Regions from separate parts of the Bradyrhizobium sp. I1.14.4 genome, predicted to be linked through region 3. Evidence: predicted binding sites of a transcription regulator. Region 3 holds the regulator's gene; each other region holds the start of a gene.
The links. The regulator LexA, encoded in region 3, represses DNA repair genes until DNA is damaged. The targets are predictions, from matches to a motif close to TGTTCNNNNTGTGTTCNG.
Positions count from the first base shown of each region.

Region 1 (5,410 bases), on a different contig from region 3:
GTTGGCACCTCGGATTTTCGTGCCCGTCGTAGGACCCGCCTGATGCGGCCAGATCCGCCAGAAAAGCAAGTGGTGTCGAAGATCAGAAGGTCGAACTCTGCCCAACACGATCGCATGCAGGCTTCGAAATTTTTCGCCGTCGCGCAGGAATCGAGCAGCAGGAGTCGGGGCAATCGCGAGCGAGGGACGGACTCATCCAATGCTCCCTCGGCCGTGATGATCCCTAAGTGGGGGGCGTATGCCTTGATGAACTCCAAAGTTTCACCGTATGTCCCAGGCAGGACCACGATAACCGCTCGATCGAATACATGAGAGGAGGCCAAGAGCAGCGCCGAAATGGAGGCCATGCCCGAAGAGGTGTAGACGGTTTCGCATCTGGCTACCCCTTCGACCCCGTAGAACGATGGCCCTGTCACGTCGAGATCGGCGCGCTGATAATCATATCGGAACTTGAACGGGCCATCGCCGCCTGCTTCCCAAGTGACCATGCAGTTTCTGTCGTGGCCCAATCCTTCAGATCGTGTTGAGCTCGAAGAGCAGCCGTTAGCCTGAATTTATGTTCGATCACTTGATCGATCGATCGCGGGGGAGCCAATGCGAGCGGCTTGTCCAAGCAACCATCGAGGAGACTGAGCTCATTGGATTTCCGACGCAGATAGGCTTCAATCGTCTCCATGTTACTCTCGCCGATCGTCCAGTATCTCGAACGTTCGACTCCGGCTTTGGCTCCTAATTTGCCTAGCCTCGGGTTTCCCTGGGATAGCGAGCGGCCCCGGCTCCCGATTCGGATCGGGTCTATGCTGGAAGCTGCAGCCCGGGACAGTTCAGCCATTTCTCAATTTGCATCGCTCGATCGATTTGGCCGAGCTTCTGCAAAAGAAGATCGCGCTCCGGCCCAGACGGAGAAAATTTCGGCCTTGCCTTTAACTCTTTCGCCAAATGCGATGTTGCCGATGAGCCAAGGCAAAAGCTCCAGTGACTGATGTCTCGTCCACGCGGACCTGCGCAACGCGCTCGCGCGCGTCAGCGTTGGGAGGATGCTGGCCGGCCTGAGGGCCAGGACTTGAATTTTCAGGCCGAGCGCGAACTCGCGGATAATGAGATGATCGACTGACGCAGGTTGTGCTGCTGTTGATCGTGCGGCGGCCGAAGTGGACCTCGGTTCACGAACTATCGCTACATGCGTTGCAAAGAACCCTGCTCGCCTGTTCACGCTGCGCGGCGTTTGCGAGTTCTCGCGGCCTTTTTGGCTGACCTGGAACGTTCAGCTGTCGGCCGACTAGCTGATGCCTTCCCGCCGAGTTTTCCACCTTTACGCGATGGCGAATGGTCTTCCTTGGCACCTCTGCCGGATCCGCTCTTCTTGCCACCATGCGTTTCTTTATTGACCGTTGCCCATGCCCGCCGTTCGGCTTCCTTATCGTCAACGCCTCTGGCTTCGTACCCTTCCTCAATGTGTTCGGCCTTTCGCTTCTGCTTGTCAGTGTAGCTGGATTTGTCTCCACGGGGCATTACCGCCTCCTTTGCCAAGTTTCGTGTGCGGTATCTTCGACGCCCGCCTTCCTACGTAATTCATCAATTAGCTTAAACGCCTCAGCCTTGGTGAGATCCTTCCCGAGAGTGAAAGGCAGGCGTGCTTGTTCTGAGAGGATTTGCAGGTCAGACGCCAGGGCATCGGTCATTGGCTCGTTTCCCGACAACCAGTCATCACAGTCCTTGTTGCTATTTGTGGCGCCTTCCTTGGTGCTCATGAATACCTCCTTGCGCTAGAAACGGCAGAGTTCATGAGGTGTTCCTGCAGGACCACGAATCCTTGACTGCACTCATCCCAGAGCGCCGGACACGGTTGCGAAGGCCGGGTTCCGGCTCTACTCGCCATCGTCCGCGGCGACTGTCGATCCCGGTCGGCGATGACGTTTGGTTCCTGAGACGCGCTACGCCGGCCCATCGAGGAGAGGAAGGTCCCGCACGGCATGTTCGTCTCGCTATCGTTATCCTCGGCCGGCCTCCAGGAACGCTCGCTTAACTGGGCAATTGAAATCCATCAGTTTGCGGAGAGAGCTATGTCGGACTATCCAAAGCCGCCCTACCCCGACCAGAAGCAGTCGATGCCCGGCGTCACCGCCAGAATGAATCCGCATCCGGACCACGGCGAGTCCAGTTATCGGGGCTCCGGCAAGTTGGCGGGCAAGCGAGCGGTGATCACCGGCGGCGACAGCGGCATCGGCCGCGCCGTGGCCATCGCCTACGCCCGCGAAGGCGCCGACGTTCTTATCTCCTATCTCAATGAGCACGACGACGCGCATGAGGTGAAGGCGCTGGTCCAGGCGGAAGGGCGCAGGGCCCTCCTCGTCGCCGGAGACCTTCGCAGCCCCGAGCATTGCCGCGCCGTGATCGAACGGGCGGTCGAGGATTTCGGGGGACTAGACATCCTCGTGAACAACGCCGCTCACCAGGCCAGTTTCAAGGATATTGCTGATATCTCCGACGAGGGAGTGGCGGCTGACCTTCGACGTCAATATCCACGCGATGTTCTATCTGGCAAAGGCGGCGGTGCCGCATATGCGGCCCGGCAGCGCGATCATAAACACGGCGTCGATCAATTCGGACATGCCGAATCCGATTCTGCTGGCCTATGCCACGACCAAGGGCGCGATACAGAATTTTACCGGAGGACTTGCGCAGATGCTGGCCGAGAAAGGCATTCGCGTGAATGCCGTCGCGCCGGGGCCGATCTGGACTCCGCTGATCCCGTCGACATTACCAGACGAGTCAGTGAGGCATTTTGGCAAGCAGGTTCCGCTGAAGCGAGCAGGCCAACCGGCCGAGCTTGCGACGGCCTACGTCATGCTCGCCGATCCGCGCTCGAGTTATACGTCTGGGACAATGGTCGCGGTCACCGGCGGAAAGCCGTTCATCTAGGACCTTGAACTCAGCGGCATTCAATCGCAAATCCCGTCCGGGTGGGTGAAAACTCAAACGGTCCGCCGCGCGCGACCGCAACGAGTGTCATTCCGCAAGATTGAGCCACGCGAACCGCGAGCGCCGTCGGCGCCGATATCGCGAGCAGCCGTCCAACGTCCTCGCGGATCGCTATCAAAGTATTATCCGGAAGAAGCAGGCCGGCCGCATGCACAGCGTGGGTCGCCTGGTTGAGGAGCTGCCCATCCGAGAGTGCGTGCAAAGAGCTCTCGATCTGCCCGCATCAAAAAAAGACGCGACGCAGCAGGCGCGGGAGCGGGCGTGAGGCCTCGGTGAGGCTCTCGATGTCACACAGGCCGCAGCCGGTCGGGCTGGGCTCGAGGTCAAAAAAAGCAATGAACAAACGATTCAGGTTGCCGTTTGCAGACCCATGACGAACCTAATGAAGCTCCCGACGTGGGCCGACGAGAAGAACATCTACTCCGTGATCGAAACGCCCCGCGGAAGCACCTGCAAATTGGAGTCCGACCCGGATCTGAAGGCGTTCACGCTTGCGAAACCTTTGATGGTCGGGCTCACATATCCCTATGATTGGGGCTTCATTCCCTCGACGAAAGCCGACGATGGCGATCCACTTGATGTCCTCGTCATTCACGATTCCCAGACATATCCGGGCGTCGTGCTGCCATGTCGGCCGATCGGAATCCTCGAAATCCTCCAAACTCGCAAAGGCAGAAAGGAACGGAACGATCGCGTCTTTGCCGCGCCGGATCGTTCACCATTCGAGACCAATCTCAAGGATGTAAGGCACCTACCGTCCCGTGCCGTGGAAGAGCTCGAGCAGTTCTTCCGCGCCACAGACGCGCTCGAAAACAAGGAGCTTGAGTTTTTGGGGTGGCGCGGACCCGGCACGGCTGTCAGGGCGATCAAGCGCCTATCGGTGTGAGGCGCATGGAGCCCTGGCTCCGCGACAGAGCCAGTATCCCTTCGAGACCATGTTGCACGCTGCAAGGAACGCCGAGTCTTCGCGGCGCTCAATGGTTGACGAACATGCCTTCGGGGCGCCGCAAAGAACGTCAAATCACGGCGCGTCAAATGAATGGCCGAAGAACAACCACGGCAGGATGATCACACCGCGTCCGTGTTCCTAACCTGCTGCAGGTCGCTGATCGCGTTCACATCAGTGAGGAGAAACAGTCGTGTACGTAGTGTCGGCGGGAATCTGCGCTTCGTACTGCTTAGCTTTTTCCAAGAGTGCATCGCGAACTGGACCATCCGGTAAAAGCGCGGCTTGATGGCGTGCCTCTCTCGCGCATTGCGCGGCTTTACTTGCCAGCTCCTCAGTCTCGCGATCCATCATCATCCCTCCACTCGATTCCGAGCTCCTTACGTACGACGGCCGCCGAATTGCCGACCTTATCAACGGCCTGTCGAAGCTCTTCCTCAGACACGCCGAGGGCGTGCGTCCAGTATTTAACTTCAATGGCTCGATCGATATTGATATGCAAACGGTCGGGTTGCTCCTTCTTGGTCAGATTGCCCACGACGGCTCCTCCTAGCGAAGAAACGACAGCAAACTCGCGATGTTCCTATCATCGCGCTGGCGCTTCCCCATGACTTGGGCAATGCGTGGTCGGAAAGCGATCAGCCGAAGGCAATGGGTCCGATGCTGCGTGTCGTACTGATGGAAGCTGGGGGTGGTTTACCGCCCAACTTTGCCGTTGCGGTTGGTGAAGCGAGCATTGCCGAGACCGGTGCCGATCGTCAGAACGCCCCAGCGCTTCACGTCCTGCATGAAAGGCACCTCGGACAATCCCTGCACGACGCCGTCATTGTGCATGACGATGGTGGTATCGTGATCGCGGATTTGCGGGATGGCCTCAACCAGGCTGGCAGGCAGGTTGAACTTGCTGCTCTCCCAGTTGCCGGGCAGATTCTGCGCACCTTTCTCGATCGAGCCGTCGCTCTTGATGACGCCGGGACAGCCGATGCCGATGAACGGCGCAAGTTTGAGCCCTTCTTTGTCCGCCTCGGTAACCAGGTCCTTGAGCATCTTGATCAGGCGTTTGACTGCCCCGTCGCGGCTCGGGTCGTCGTCGGCATGACGCCAGAACTCGGACTTCCAAACAGCGGCCTTGGAGAAGTCCGAGGACTTTTTTCGGCGCGTTTCCACGACACCGCAGCGGATGTTCTTTCCGCCGATGTCGACGGCCAGAATCGAGTCGTGGCCATCGAATATCCAGGACGGAGCAAGGTGCAACGCGCCGATCAGCCCCGCCTCATCCGGATGATGGCGAATCGGAATCATTTCGATTTTGAAGTCCTCCGACTTGAGGATGATGTCGGTGCGGGCGATCGCGAGCTCACCGAGCCGGCTGTCGCGGAAGCCACCACCCAGGACGATTCGTTCGGTCTTCTCCCACGCCTTCGATTTCAGGAACCGTCGGGTCACGTGCGCGAGCTCGTGGGCGAAATCTTCAACAACGCT
Region 1 is NZ_JBNDLA010000002.1:143,721-149,130, reverse strand. Features, by position in the region: gene ABIB78_RS04350 (hypothetical protein) at 1-488, opposite strand, end outside; gene ABIB78_RS04345 (hypothetical protein) at 413-676, opposite strand; gene ABIB78_RS04340 (hypothetical protein) at 798-983, shown strand; gene ABIB78_RS04335 (DUF2934 domain-containing protein) at 983-1,114, shown strand; gene ABIB78_RS04330 (plasmid stabilization protein) at 1,210-1,512, opposite strand; gene ABIB78_RS04325 (DUF3072 domain-containing protein) at 1,512-1,751, opposite strand; partial or broken gene ABIB78_RS04320 (SDR family oxidoreductase) at 2,064-2,922, shown strand; gene ABIB78_RS04315 (formate dehydrogenase accessory sulfurtransferase FdhD) at 2,933-3,184, opposite strand; gene ABIB78_RS04310 (inorganic diphosphatase) at 3,365-3,868, shown strand; gene ABIB78_RS04305 (DUF3606 domain-containing protein) at 4,263-4,466, opposite strand; gene ABIB78_RS04300 (ROK family protein) at 4,625-5,410, opposite strand, start outside.
Region 1: the regulator LexA is predicted to act here: its motif matches at 1,780-1,797, upstream of ABIB78_RS04325 (DUF3072 domain-containing protein).

Region 2 (5,410 bases), 280 kb from region 3:
CGCTTTAGTACCTACTTCACGCCGACCGGCGTGCTCGCCGGCCGTGTGAGCGACACCCGCTGGGGCGGCACCATCGGCGCCGGCATCGAAGTCGGCTTTGCGCCGAACTGGACCGCTGGTATCGAATACGATCACCTGTTCATGCAGGACAAGACCTACAACCTCACCACCCCGACCGGCGTGGCCTTCAGCAGCGTCCGCGACCGCCAGGACGTCGACCTCGTCACCGTCCGCGTGAACTACAAGTGGGGTGGCCCGGTCGTTCCGCGCTACTGATCGCGCGACGCGAACTTGACCCAAACGAGAAGGCCGGCCTGGCGCCGGCCTTTTTGTTGCGCGGCCGGCCCCGCCGCGCTCGGCGTTTCGTCCGTATCGGCGGCTGATCTCGCCGCGCAAGCCCCCAAGGCCGGCGCCGCAGGTTGTGGCGCCCGCGACCGGTTGGAACGGCGTCTATCTCGGCGCCCAGGGCGGCGGCGGCTGGAGTACCAGCAATGAGACCTATCTCGGCGCACCGAACGACGCGGCCTTCATCAGCACCCAAGGCTACAATACCAGCGGCGGCTTCGTCGGCGGCGTGATCGGCTAGAATGTCCAGGCCGGCCCTGCCGTGTTCGGCGTCGAGGGCGATTACCACTGGGCCTCGGTCACCGGCCGCTCCGGCGTGATCAATGTCGGACCGCCGAGCGTGCTCGACACCTACTACACCGAACTGCGCAGCTTTGGCGACATCAAGGGCCGGCTCGGTTACGCCGACGGTCCAACATTATGGTTCGTCAACGGCGGCGCTGCCGTTGGCGATATCCTGCATCGCTACAGCGCCGGGCTCGCGCCTCCCTCGGTCTCGGCCAGCGACACGCGCTGGGGATGGACCGCCGGTGCCGGCGTCGAATACATGTTCGCCGCGAACTGGTCGGCCAAGCTCGAGTACAACTACATCGATCTCGGCAAGGTCGCGCCGATCCAGTACACGCCCGCACTCAACGATCGCTCGGAATGGAAGGACACCTTCCACACCGTCAAGCTCGGCATCAATTACCACTTCAACTCGGCGAGCCCGGTCGTACCAGCGAAATACTGAGCTACCGGCGGTCGCGCGCCGCTCCACCGAAAGCAAGAGCCGGCCTTGCGCCGGCTTTTTCGTTGCGGGCAAGCGCGCGCCTCGCCTGGGCCGTTTTCCGTGCATTGTGGTTTCACGGATACACGACTTCCGGCATTTCTCTGTAGAAGCCCGTGTACGTCACGCGACACTGCTGTGACGCTCCCTTCAATGTTTGAAGGGACAACAAGAAAATGGGACTGGGACTTTGAAAATCAGGAATGTTTTGCTGGCATCGGCCGGCATGTTTGCCCTCAGCGCAATTGCACCGGCAATGGCCGCCGACATGGCGGCACGCGCGCCTTACGTGAAGGCTCCGCCGCCGGCCGCGATCTACAACTGGACCGGCTTCTACATCGGCGGCTTCGGTGGCTATGCCAGCGAGGAGTCCGGCAATCCGAAGATGGAAGGCGGCTTCGCCGGCGGCACCATCGGCTACAACTGGCAGACCAGCAACATCGTGTACGGCCTCGAGGCCGACGGTGCGTGGGCTGACGTCGATGCCTCGGCCAGCGCGCTCGGCATCACCGTGAAGAGCAAGGTCGACGCGCTCGGCACCGTGCGCGGCCGCATCGGCTTCGCCGTCGACAAGGTGCTGTTCTACGGCACCGGCGGCTACGCCTGGGTCGACAACAAGATCAGCGTCAGCGCGCTCGGCGTGACCGCTTCGCAGAGCAACTTCCACTCCGGCTGGACCGTCGGCGCCGGCATCGAGGCGTTCATCGCGCCGCAGTGGTCGGTCAAGGGCGAGTACCTGTATCGCAGCCTCGGCAGCGAGACCTACTTCGGCGTTCCCTCCCCCGACCTCAACCTGCACAGCGTCCAGTTCGGCGTGAACTATCACTTCGGCGGCCCGATCCTCGCCAAGTACTGAGCAGAGTATTGAGTTCAAGCAATCATCCGATCTCGGAAAGGCCGGCCTCGCGCCGGCCTTTTTTGCGTCTGGGAACCGGCCCTGCTGACGGCTGCTGCCATCAGACAAACTATCCGTTGATGGTCTCAACTCAGCACTGGAAATCTGCCGCCGTTCTTCCTACGTTCCAGCCTTCTCACCCATCGGCGCAAGGTCCCGGCAGCACCGGCGACGTGCGCCCAAAAGGCGCCCGATCATGCGCCCGGAAATGTCGCTATGGATGAAGTGCTCAAGGCGAAGCGCCAACCGACCGCCGGCTCCTCATCGCGCGCCATCACGATCCGCGGCGCGCGCGAACACAATCTGAAGAACATCGACGTCGAGATTCCCCGCGACAAGCTCGTGGTGTTCACCGGCCTGTCCGGCTCCGGCAAGTCGTCGCTCGCGTTCGACACCATCTATGCCGAGGGCCAGCGCCGTTACGTCGAGTCGCTGTCGGCCTATGCGCGCCAGTTCCTCGAGATGATGCAGAAGCCCGACGTCGACCAGATCGACGGCCTGTCGCCGGCGATCTCGATCGAGCAGAAGACGACGTCGAAGAACCCGCGCTCCACCGTCGGCACCGTCACCGAGATCTACGACTACATGCGCCTGCTCTGGGCGCGCGTCGGCGTGCCCTATTCGCCCGCTACCGGCCTGCCGATCGAGAGCCAGATCGTCTCGCAGATGGTCGACCGCGTGCTTGATCTGCCGGAAGGCACCCGCCTCTATTTGCTGGCGCCGGTCGTGCGCGGCCGCAAGGGCGAGTACAAGAAGGAGCTCGCCGAGTACCTCAAGAAGGGCTTTCAGCGCGTCAAGATCGACGGCACGTTCTACGAACTCTCCGAGGCGCCCGCGCTCGACAAGAAATTCCCGCACGACATCGACGTCGTGGTCGACCGCATCGTGGTGCGCCCCGACCTCGCCCAGCGCCTCGCCGAAAGTTTTGAGACCGCGCTGAAGCTCGCCGAAGGCCTCGCGGTGATCGAATACGCCGACGCGCCGGCGGCGGCCGCCGCCGAAGACAAGAAGAAAACTGCAAAAATCCACGACAAGAGCGGGCCCGAGCGCATCCTGTTCTCGGAGAAGTTCGCCTGCCCGGTCTCCGGCTTCACGATCCCCGAGATCGAGCCGCGCCTGTTCTCGTTCAACAACCCCTATGGCGCCTGTCCTGCCTGCGGCGGCCTCGGCGTCGAGCAGCATATCGACGAGGACCTGGTCATCCCCGACAAGGAGCTGACGCTCGGCAAGGGCGCGATAGCGCCCTGGGCAAAGTCGTCGTCGCCCTATTACATCCAGACGCTGACGGCGCTCGGCAAGCACTACAAGTTCACGCTCACGACCAAGTGGAAGGACCTGCCCAAGAAGGTGCAGGCCGCGCTGCTGCACGGCTCCGGCGACGACGAGATCAAGTTCTCCTATGAGGACGGCGTCCGCTCCTACGACACCAAGAAGCCGTTCGAGGGTGTCATCACCAACATCAACCGCCGCTATCGCGAGACCGAGAGCGAGTGGGCGCGCGAGGAGCTCGGCAAGTATTTCTCCGACGTGCCCTGCGCCGGCTGCAACGGCTACCGGCTGAAGCCCGAGGCGCTCTGCGTCAAGATCGGGGCTAAGCATATCGGCGAAATCTCGGAGCTCTCGGTGAAGCGCGCCGGCGAATGGTTCGAGACGGTGCCGGAGGCGCTCAATGCGCAGCAGAACGAAATCGCCGCGCGTATCCTGAAGGAGATCCGCGAGCGGCTGACCTTCCTGCTCGATGTCGGCCTCAATTACCTGACGCTGTCGCGTTCTTCCGGCACGCTGTCCGGCGGCGAGAGCCAGCGCATCCGCCTGGCCTCGCAGATCGGCTCGGGGCTGACCGGCGTGCTCTACGTGCTGGACGAGCCGTCGATCGGCCTGCACCAGCGCGACAATGCCCGCCTGCTCGACACCCTGAAGCGGCTCCGCGATTTGGGCAACACCGTGGTCGTGGTCGAGCATGACGAGGACGCCATCCGGCTTGCCGACTATGTTCTCGATATCGGCCCCGGCGCCGGCATGCATGGCGGCCACATCGTCGCCGAGGGCACGCCCGACCAGATCATGCGCAATCCGAAATCACTGACCGGCAAATACCTCACCGGCGAGCTTTCGGTCCCCGTGCCCGACCGACGGCCGCCGAACCACCGGCGCACCATCAAGGTCGTCAACGCCCGCGGCAACAATCTGAAGAACGTCTCGGCCGAGATCCCGCTCGGCCTGTTCACCTGCGTCACCGGCGTCTCCGGCGGCGGCAAGTCGACGCTGCTGATCGATACGCTCTACAAGGCGATCGCCCGCAAGCTGAACAACGCCAGCGAAGGCGCCGCGCCGCACGACCGCATCGAGGGCCTCGAGCATATCGACAAGATCATCGACATCGACCAGTCGCCGATCGGCCGCACGCCGCGTTCGAACCCCGCGACCTATACCGGCGCCTTCACGCCGATCCGCGAATGGTTCGCCGGCCTGCCCGAGGCCAAGGCGCGCGGCTACGAGCCCGGGCGCTTCTCCTTCAACGTCAAGGGTGGCCGCTGCGAGGCCTGCCAGGGCGACGGCGTCATCAAGATCGAGATGCACTTCCTGCCCGACGTCTACGTCACCTGCGATACCTGCAAGGGCAAGCGCTACAACCGCGAGACGCTGGAGGTGCTGTTCAAGGGCAAGAGCATCGCCGACGTGCTCGACATGACGGTCGAGGAAGCCGCCGAGTTCTTCAAGGCGGTGCCGCGCGTGCGCGAGACGTTCCGGACCCTGCATCGTGTGGGCCTCGACTACATCCATGTCGGCCAGCAGGCGACGACGCTGTCGGGCGGCGAGGCCCAGCGCGTCAAGCTGGCAAAGGAGCTGTCAAAGCGCGCCACCGGCCGCACGCTCTACATCCTGGACGAGCCGACCACCGGCCTGCATTTCCACGACGTCGCCAAGCTCCTGGAGGTGCTGCACGAGTTGGTCGCCCAGGGCAACACGGTCGTGGTGATCGAGCACAATCTCGAGGTCATCAAGACCGCCGACTGGGTGATCGACCTCGGTCCCGAAGGCGGCGACGGCGGCGGCGAAATCGTCGCCTGGGGCCCGCCCGAGGACATCGTGAAAGCGCCGCGCAGCTACACCGGCAAGTTTCTGGCGCCGGTGCTGAAGAAGGCGAACAGCAAGCCCAGGAAGAGCAGCGCGAGCGAGGCGGCGGAGTAGTCTAGGAGGATAGCGCATACCGTGCAGACATCCGCAAGATTGAAGGCTCTCTTTTCTATCCATCCACCCATTCGAAGCGACTCTCCCGCGGCAAAAGAGGTCTACAGTCGCTTTTGCGCTGACTTCGCCCAGCCTAGAACCGTTTCGATACGTGGCAGCTTTTCACATGATGGCGAGTTACTTGCAGTAACCGCCCGTCCATGCACCGC
Region 2 is NZ_JBNDLA010000006.1:792-6,201, reverse strand. Features, by position in the region: gene ABIB78_RS14290 (outer membrane protein) at 1-276, shown strand, start outside; gene ABIB78_RS14285 (hypothetical protein) at 422-586, shown strand; gene ABIB78_RS14280 (outer membrane protein) at 608-1,078, shown strand; gene ABIB78_RS14275 (outer membrane protein) at 1,311-1,970, shown strand; gene uvrA (excinuclease ABC subunit UvrA) at 2,226-5,201, shown strand.
Region 2: the regulator LexA is predicted to act here: its motif matches at 2,122-2,139, upstream of uvrA (excinuclease ABC subunit UvrA).

Region 3 (5,410 bases):
GGGCTATTGCGTACGCCGCTGCGGTGGTTGGGCGCGGTGCTGCTGGTGGTCGCCTCGGTCTGGGCGGTGCGGTTACCGCAGCCGGACGTGCTGGTCTCCGCCGACGGCCGCAACGTCGCGGTACGCGGCGGCGACGGACGGCTGCATCTGATGCACAGCGCGAAGGATGCCTTTCTCGTGAAGGAATGGCTGGCGGCCGACGCCGACGCGCGCACGGCCACGGATGCGTCGCTCGGCGAGGGCGTCTCCTGCGATGCAAGTGGCTGCGTGACCCTGGGCGCCGGCGGCGGCTTCGTGGCCTTGGCAACGCGGCCGGAAGCGCTGGCCGACGATTGCGAGCGCGCGGCGCTGATCGTGACTGCGCGGCCGGCGCCGCTGGGCTGCGCGGCGTCCGTGATCGATGCCGAGCGGCTGCGCCGCCACGGCGCGCTGGTGCTACGGCGGATCAGGGACGGCTACGCCGTCGATGCGGTCAAGCCCGGCGGGATCGACCGGCCGTGGTCGCCGGCGATTCCCGGCGACGGCGAGAGCGAGACGACGCTGCGCGCGCCTGCCGCCGCGCCGCGGTCCGCTGTCGACGCGACGCCCGCCGAGACTGATCTGCAGGGCGAAGATTAGAGGGCGAAGATTAGCCGTTGTCGGGTGGGGGGCCGGAAGGCAGCTCGAACAGGCCGAGATGGTACTCGTCGGAATCGGGGCCAGCGTCGGGCTTCTTGACGAGGGTGAAGGAAGCCTCGGGAAACTGCTCCCAGACCTTCAGGTCGTCAGCCGTCACCGTCAGCCAGCCGAACCGGAACATGTAGCGGCCCGGCTCCGTGACGCGACCAGCTTTTTGCCATGTGACCTTATCGACCACCGCGCACGTCCTCCGTGCACGATGATGCGCCAAGGCGTCCGCCGACGCAAATCTCCTGCTGCGCCCCGGAACCCGAAATCCGGGGTCGCTCGAAATCGCTTAGGTCACTCGCCGCCGAACGGCTCATTCCGCGGCGACGATGCGTTCAACCCAAAAACAGCGATGCGAATGCGGAGGGCCGCCGCTCCACAACCTTCGGCTTGTGCTCGACCGCCGGATGCAGCGCCGGCAATTGCAGCACGCTGACGCGCTGTCCCTCGACGAGCTGGGTCACCAGCACATGGCTGCCGTCGGGAAATTCGACCGCGTCATGATGGCGATCGGGCACGTCGGGCTCGACTTCGTTGAACACGCCGACGCGATAGTTCAGCGTCTTGGTCCAGATCCAGCGGCTGTCGTAGCGAACGTTCTCGGCGAAAGCGAGCTCGGTGCCCGGCAGCATGCAGACCGCGACGGTGGGATCATTCTCCGAAGCAAAGCCGCGGGTCGACGTCCCGCGAAAAGTCGTGGTGATCAGCGTCTCTCCGACAATGGCGGGGCGCGATGCCACGGCGTGCAGACTATAGTCACACATCGGATGGCTCCTCATTGAGGTAGCGACCCGTGCCTCTCCCTGAGGCATAGGCCTCTACCAGAGTGGACGATAGCGAACGAGTATCTGCTCGTTTCTGGGCGATTGTACGACTTGCCGCAGAACGTCCCGATCACAAACACGCGACGCTGCGTGAGAGGTATCGGAGCGCATCCGGCAGGCCGCACGCTACGCTATCCTTCAAGGAACGATCCGACGTGTTGCTCGTTCCTTGCCGCCGTCAGTATTTGCGATAAAGACCGATCAGCTTGCCCTGGATGCGCACCCGGTTCGGCGGCAGGATGCGCACTTCATAGGCGGTGTTGGCCGGCTCCAGCGCAATCGATGCGCCGCGGCGGCGGAAGCGCTTCAGGGTGGCTTCCTCCTCGTCGATCAGCGCCACCACGATGTCGCCGGTGTTGGCGACGTCGTTGCGCTGGATCAGCGCCATGTCACCGTCGAGGATGCCGGCGTCGACCATCGAGTCACCGCGCACTTCCAGCGCATAATGCTCGCCGGAGCCGAGCATGTCGGGCGGCACGCTGATGGTGTGGCTGCGCGTCTGCAACGCCTCTATCGGCGTACCGGCGGCGATCCGGCCCATCACCGGGACCGCGACCGGACGGTTGCCGTCGTCCTCGGCGGTCGGCGGCGTGCTGGTGCGCTTGCCGAGGGTGCCTTCGATAACGCTTGGCGTGAAGCCGCGGCGGCCGTTGCTGCCGCCGGCCGACAGTTCGGGCAGCTTGATGACTTCAATGGCACGGGCGCGGTTGGGCAGGCGGCGGATGAAGCCGCGCTCCTCCAGCGCAGTGATCAGGCGGTGGATACCGGACTTCGAGCGCAGGTCGAGCGCATCCTTCATCTCGTCGAAGGAGGGCGGCACACCGGCCTCTTTCAGACGTTCATTGATGAAACGCAGAAGTTCGTACTGTTTGCGCGTGAGCATCTCGAGTATTCCCCCGGTTGATAGCGTCGTTCGATTCCGAGACTTTTCAGGTGGGGCCTGACCTCAGGAGCACGGTGCTCATTACAAGCGCTCCCTCGCGGCCTCCCATTTTGTAGACACTAGTACTCGAAACAAATCATGAACGGACACTATATGTTCGATATGTGTTCCGCAACCACTTAATTTCCGGTGAACGCGCTCGGCCACGCACAATCGGCGGGGGGCGAAAACCCTATTCGGGCAGCGTCAGGATCTTGCATTCGCTGCCCTTGGCAGCGGCAGGCGCAAACGGCGGACGCACGAGAAGTGCCCGTGCCGCAGCGAGATTCCCGAGCAGCGAAGAGTCCTGCTGCACCACGGGGGTTGCGATCAGCGTACCGTCTTCGCGCTCCTCGAGACGCGCACGCAGGTAGTCCTCGCGCTGGTCGTTGGCGGCGAGGTCGCGGCCGAGCAGGGCGGTGACGCGGACATGATGAATCGCTTTCCGGCCGCTCAGCGCCCGAATCAACGGCACCAGAAACAGGAAGGCGCAGACATAGGAGGATACCGGATTGCCGGGCAGGCCGATTACCCGCATCGCGCCGAGCCGGCCATGCATCATCGGTTTGCCCGGCCGCATCGCAATCCGCCAGAACGCCATGTCGACGCCCTCGGCCTCCAGCGACCGCTTGACCAGATCGTGGTCGCCGACCGAGGCACCGCCGGTGGTGATCAGGACGTCGGCACCGGTCTCTCGCGCCCGGCGGATGCCGGCGGTGGTCGCTTCCACCGTGTCGGCGGCAACCCCGAGGTCGATGGTCTCGGCGCCTTCGGCGCGCGCCAGCGCCCGCAGCGCATAACCGTTGGAATAGACGATCTGGCCCGGGCCGGGCTTCGAGCCCGGCATCACGAGCTCGTCGCCGGTCGCCAGCACCGCGACCTTCGCACGGCGGTGCACCACGAGCTCCGGATAGTTCATGGCAGCCGCCAGCGACAGCGCGCGGTCGGAGAGGCGGCTGCCGGCGGCGAGCAGCACGTCGCCCTCACGGAAGTCGACGCCGGCGGGGCGGATGTGCCGCCCGGCGGTTGCGGCTTCCGTGATCGCGATGTGGTCGCCGTCGACCCTGGTGTCTTCCTGGATGATGACGGCGTCGGCGCCATTGGGGATCACGCCGCCGGTGAAGATCCGCACCGCTTCGCCGGCACCGACCGTCCGCTCGAACGGCCGGCCGGCCGCGACTTCGCCGATCACCTTGAGCCGGGCCTTGAGATCGGCCGCATCGGCGGCGCGCACGGCGTAGCCGTCCATCGCCGACATCGGCTGTGGCGGCTGGGTGCGGAGCGCGGCGAGGTCATGCGCCAGGGTGCGGTGGTAGGCGGCATCGAGCGCGACCATCTCCTCCGGCAGGGGCTCGGCGCCGGCGAGGACGGCGGACAGGGCATCGGCAACCGGCATCAGGGCCACGCTCAGAGCTCCTTCATTCGAAAAGTTTAAATACCAAGTGCGGTCAACGCCCTTGCCACGTCATCCGTCGATGTCACGTGGATGGCATGAAGGCCGCGCGCCCGCGCACCCTCGATATTGGCGGCCAGGTCGTCGAAGAACAGGATCCGCGACGCCGGCACGCCGATCGCTTTTACCACATGATCGTAGGCCTCGGCGTCGGGTTTCCGGAAGCCGATGCTCGATGACAGGAAGACAGTCCGGAAATGGCTGAGCAACTCGGCATGGCTGGCGGAGAAATGCGCGACGTGGGCTGGATTGGTGTTGGAGAAGGCGTAGAGCGGCATCCGCCTGGCAGCCGCCGCGAGCAGGGGGGCGATTCCCGGCATCTCGCCGGTGAAGATCGCGTTCCAGCCTTCGAGGAACTGCGCGTCCGTGATGTTGATGCCGAGCGTCTGGCGCAGGTTTTCGAAGAACGCGGCGTCGTCGATCCGGCCGATCTCGTGATGCCTGAAGCTGTCGTCGACGACAAAGCGCGTGGCGAGGTCGGCCGGCGCGCAGCCGGCATGCTGCGCCCAGTGCGCCATCACCTTCTCGAAGTTGATGTCGATCACGACGCGGCCGATATCGAACAGCAGCACGTCGACGGAATGGGGAGAGAGTTGCGAGGTCATTGCGGAAACCGTGTACGAAAATTGCGGGCGGGCGGCAATGTCCTCGATTTGTGCGGCAGGCATGCGACGACGGTGCTGATGTTGGCTCCGGCTTGGTCCATTCTCACGCGGTGTCATCACCCGCGCATGCGTGTGATCCAGTATTCCAGAGACGCCGATGCTTGATTGGAGAAGCCGCGGCTTCTCCCGGAGGGATCCATAACCACAGGGTCGTGTTGTAGAAGACGGCTGTGGCCCCAGCGTCGCGCAACAATCACCTTCGGCGGTTATGGGTCCCCGGGCCTTCGCCGGGACGGCACCGAATTTGTTGCACGATCCGTGAGTCACACATCGACGTTCTCGCGACATGATTTGCCCGAGCTTTGCTGTTCGTTCCGCCCTCCTTGAAGAGGGCGCAGGGAAAGCCGGGTGCCGATTGCACCCATGGGTCCCGTGCAACAAAAAGCACGGGGGTAGGACCACAGGTGTAACCGGAGCAGTCCGGCTTTCCCTGCGCGATGGGCTACGGCTTACTTCGTGCTCTCCCCGGCGAGACTGGGCTTGCTTGTCACCGTCTCCGCAAAAACGCTTGCGCGTTTTGCGGGGAGACACCGGCCGCTAGGGCGTCAGGACCACACGACTTCACCGTCCGCCTCGTTCGCACTCGTCAGTTGCGCACTCGGCGTCCACCGCATCTCACGCCGCGTTCGTGACGACCGCGAAGCGCCCCTCGATCGGGTGAGACGGGCAAACCATACACTGAGTTGGGTGTGCTGATAAACCGAAATATTTTTGCGAAGGGGGCTTGCGCCGTCGGGCAAATCAGTGGCAGGGGCGACACCGGATTTGGCGCAGGTCCTGCCGCGCAGCCTCACAATCTGGAAAGCGCCAGGCCGAGGTAAGCGATGAGCGCGCCGGTACTGAGAATGATAACGACGAGCGCCTGCTCTGAACGTGCCTG
Region 3 is NZ_JBNDLA010000006.1:284,655-290,064, reverse strand. Features, by position in the region: gene ABIB78_RS15645 (ComEC/Rec2 family competence protein) at 1-618, shown strand, start outside; gene ABIB78_RS15640 (hypothetical protein) at 629-856, opposite strand; gene ABIB78_RS15635 (hypothetical protein) at 1,002-1,430, opposite strand; gene lexA (transcriptional repressor LexA) at 1,669-2,373, opposite strand; gene ABIB78_RS15625 (molybdopterin molybdotransferase MoeA) at 2,606-3,817, opposite strand; gene ABIB78_RS15620 (HAD family hydrolase) at 3,844-4,470, opposite strand; gene ABIB78_RS15615 (hypothetical protein) at 5,321-5,410, opposite strand, start outside.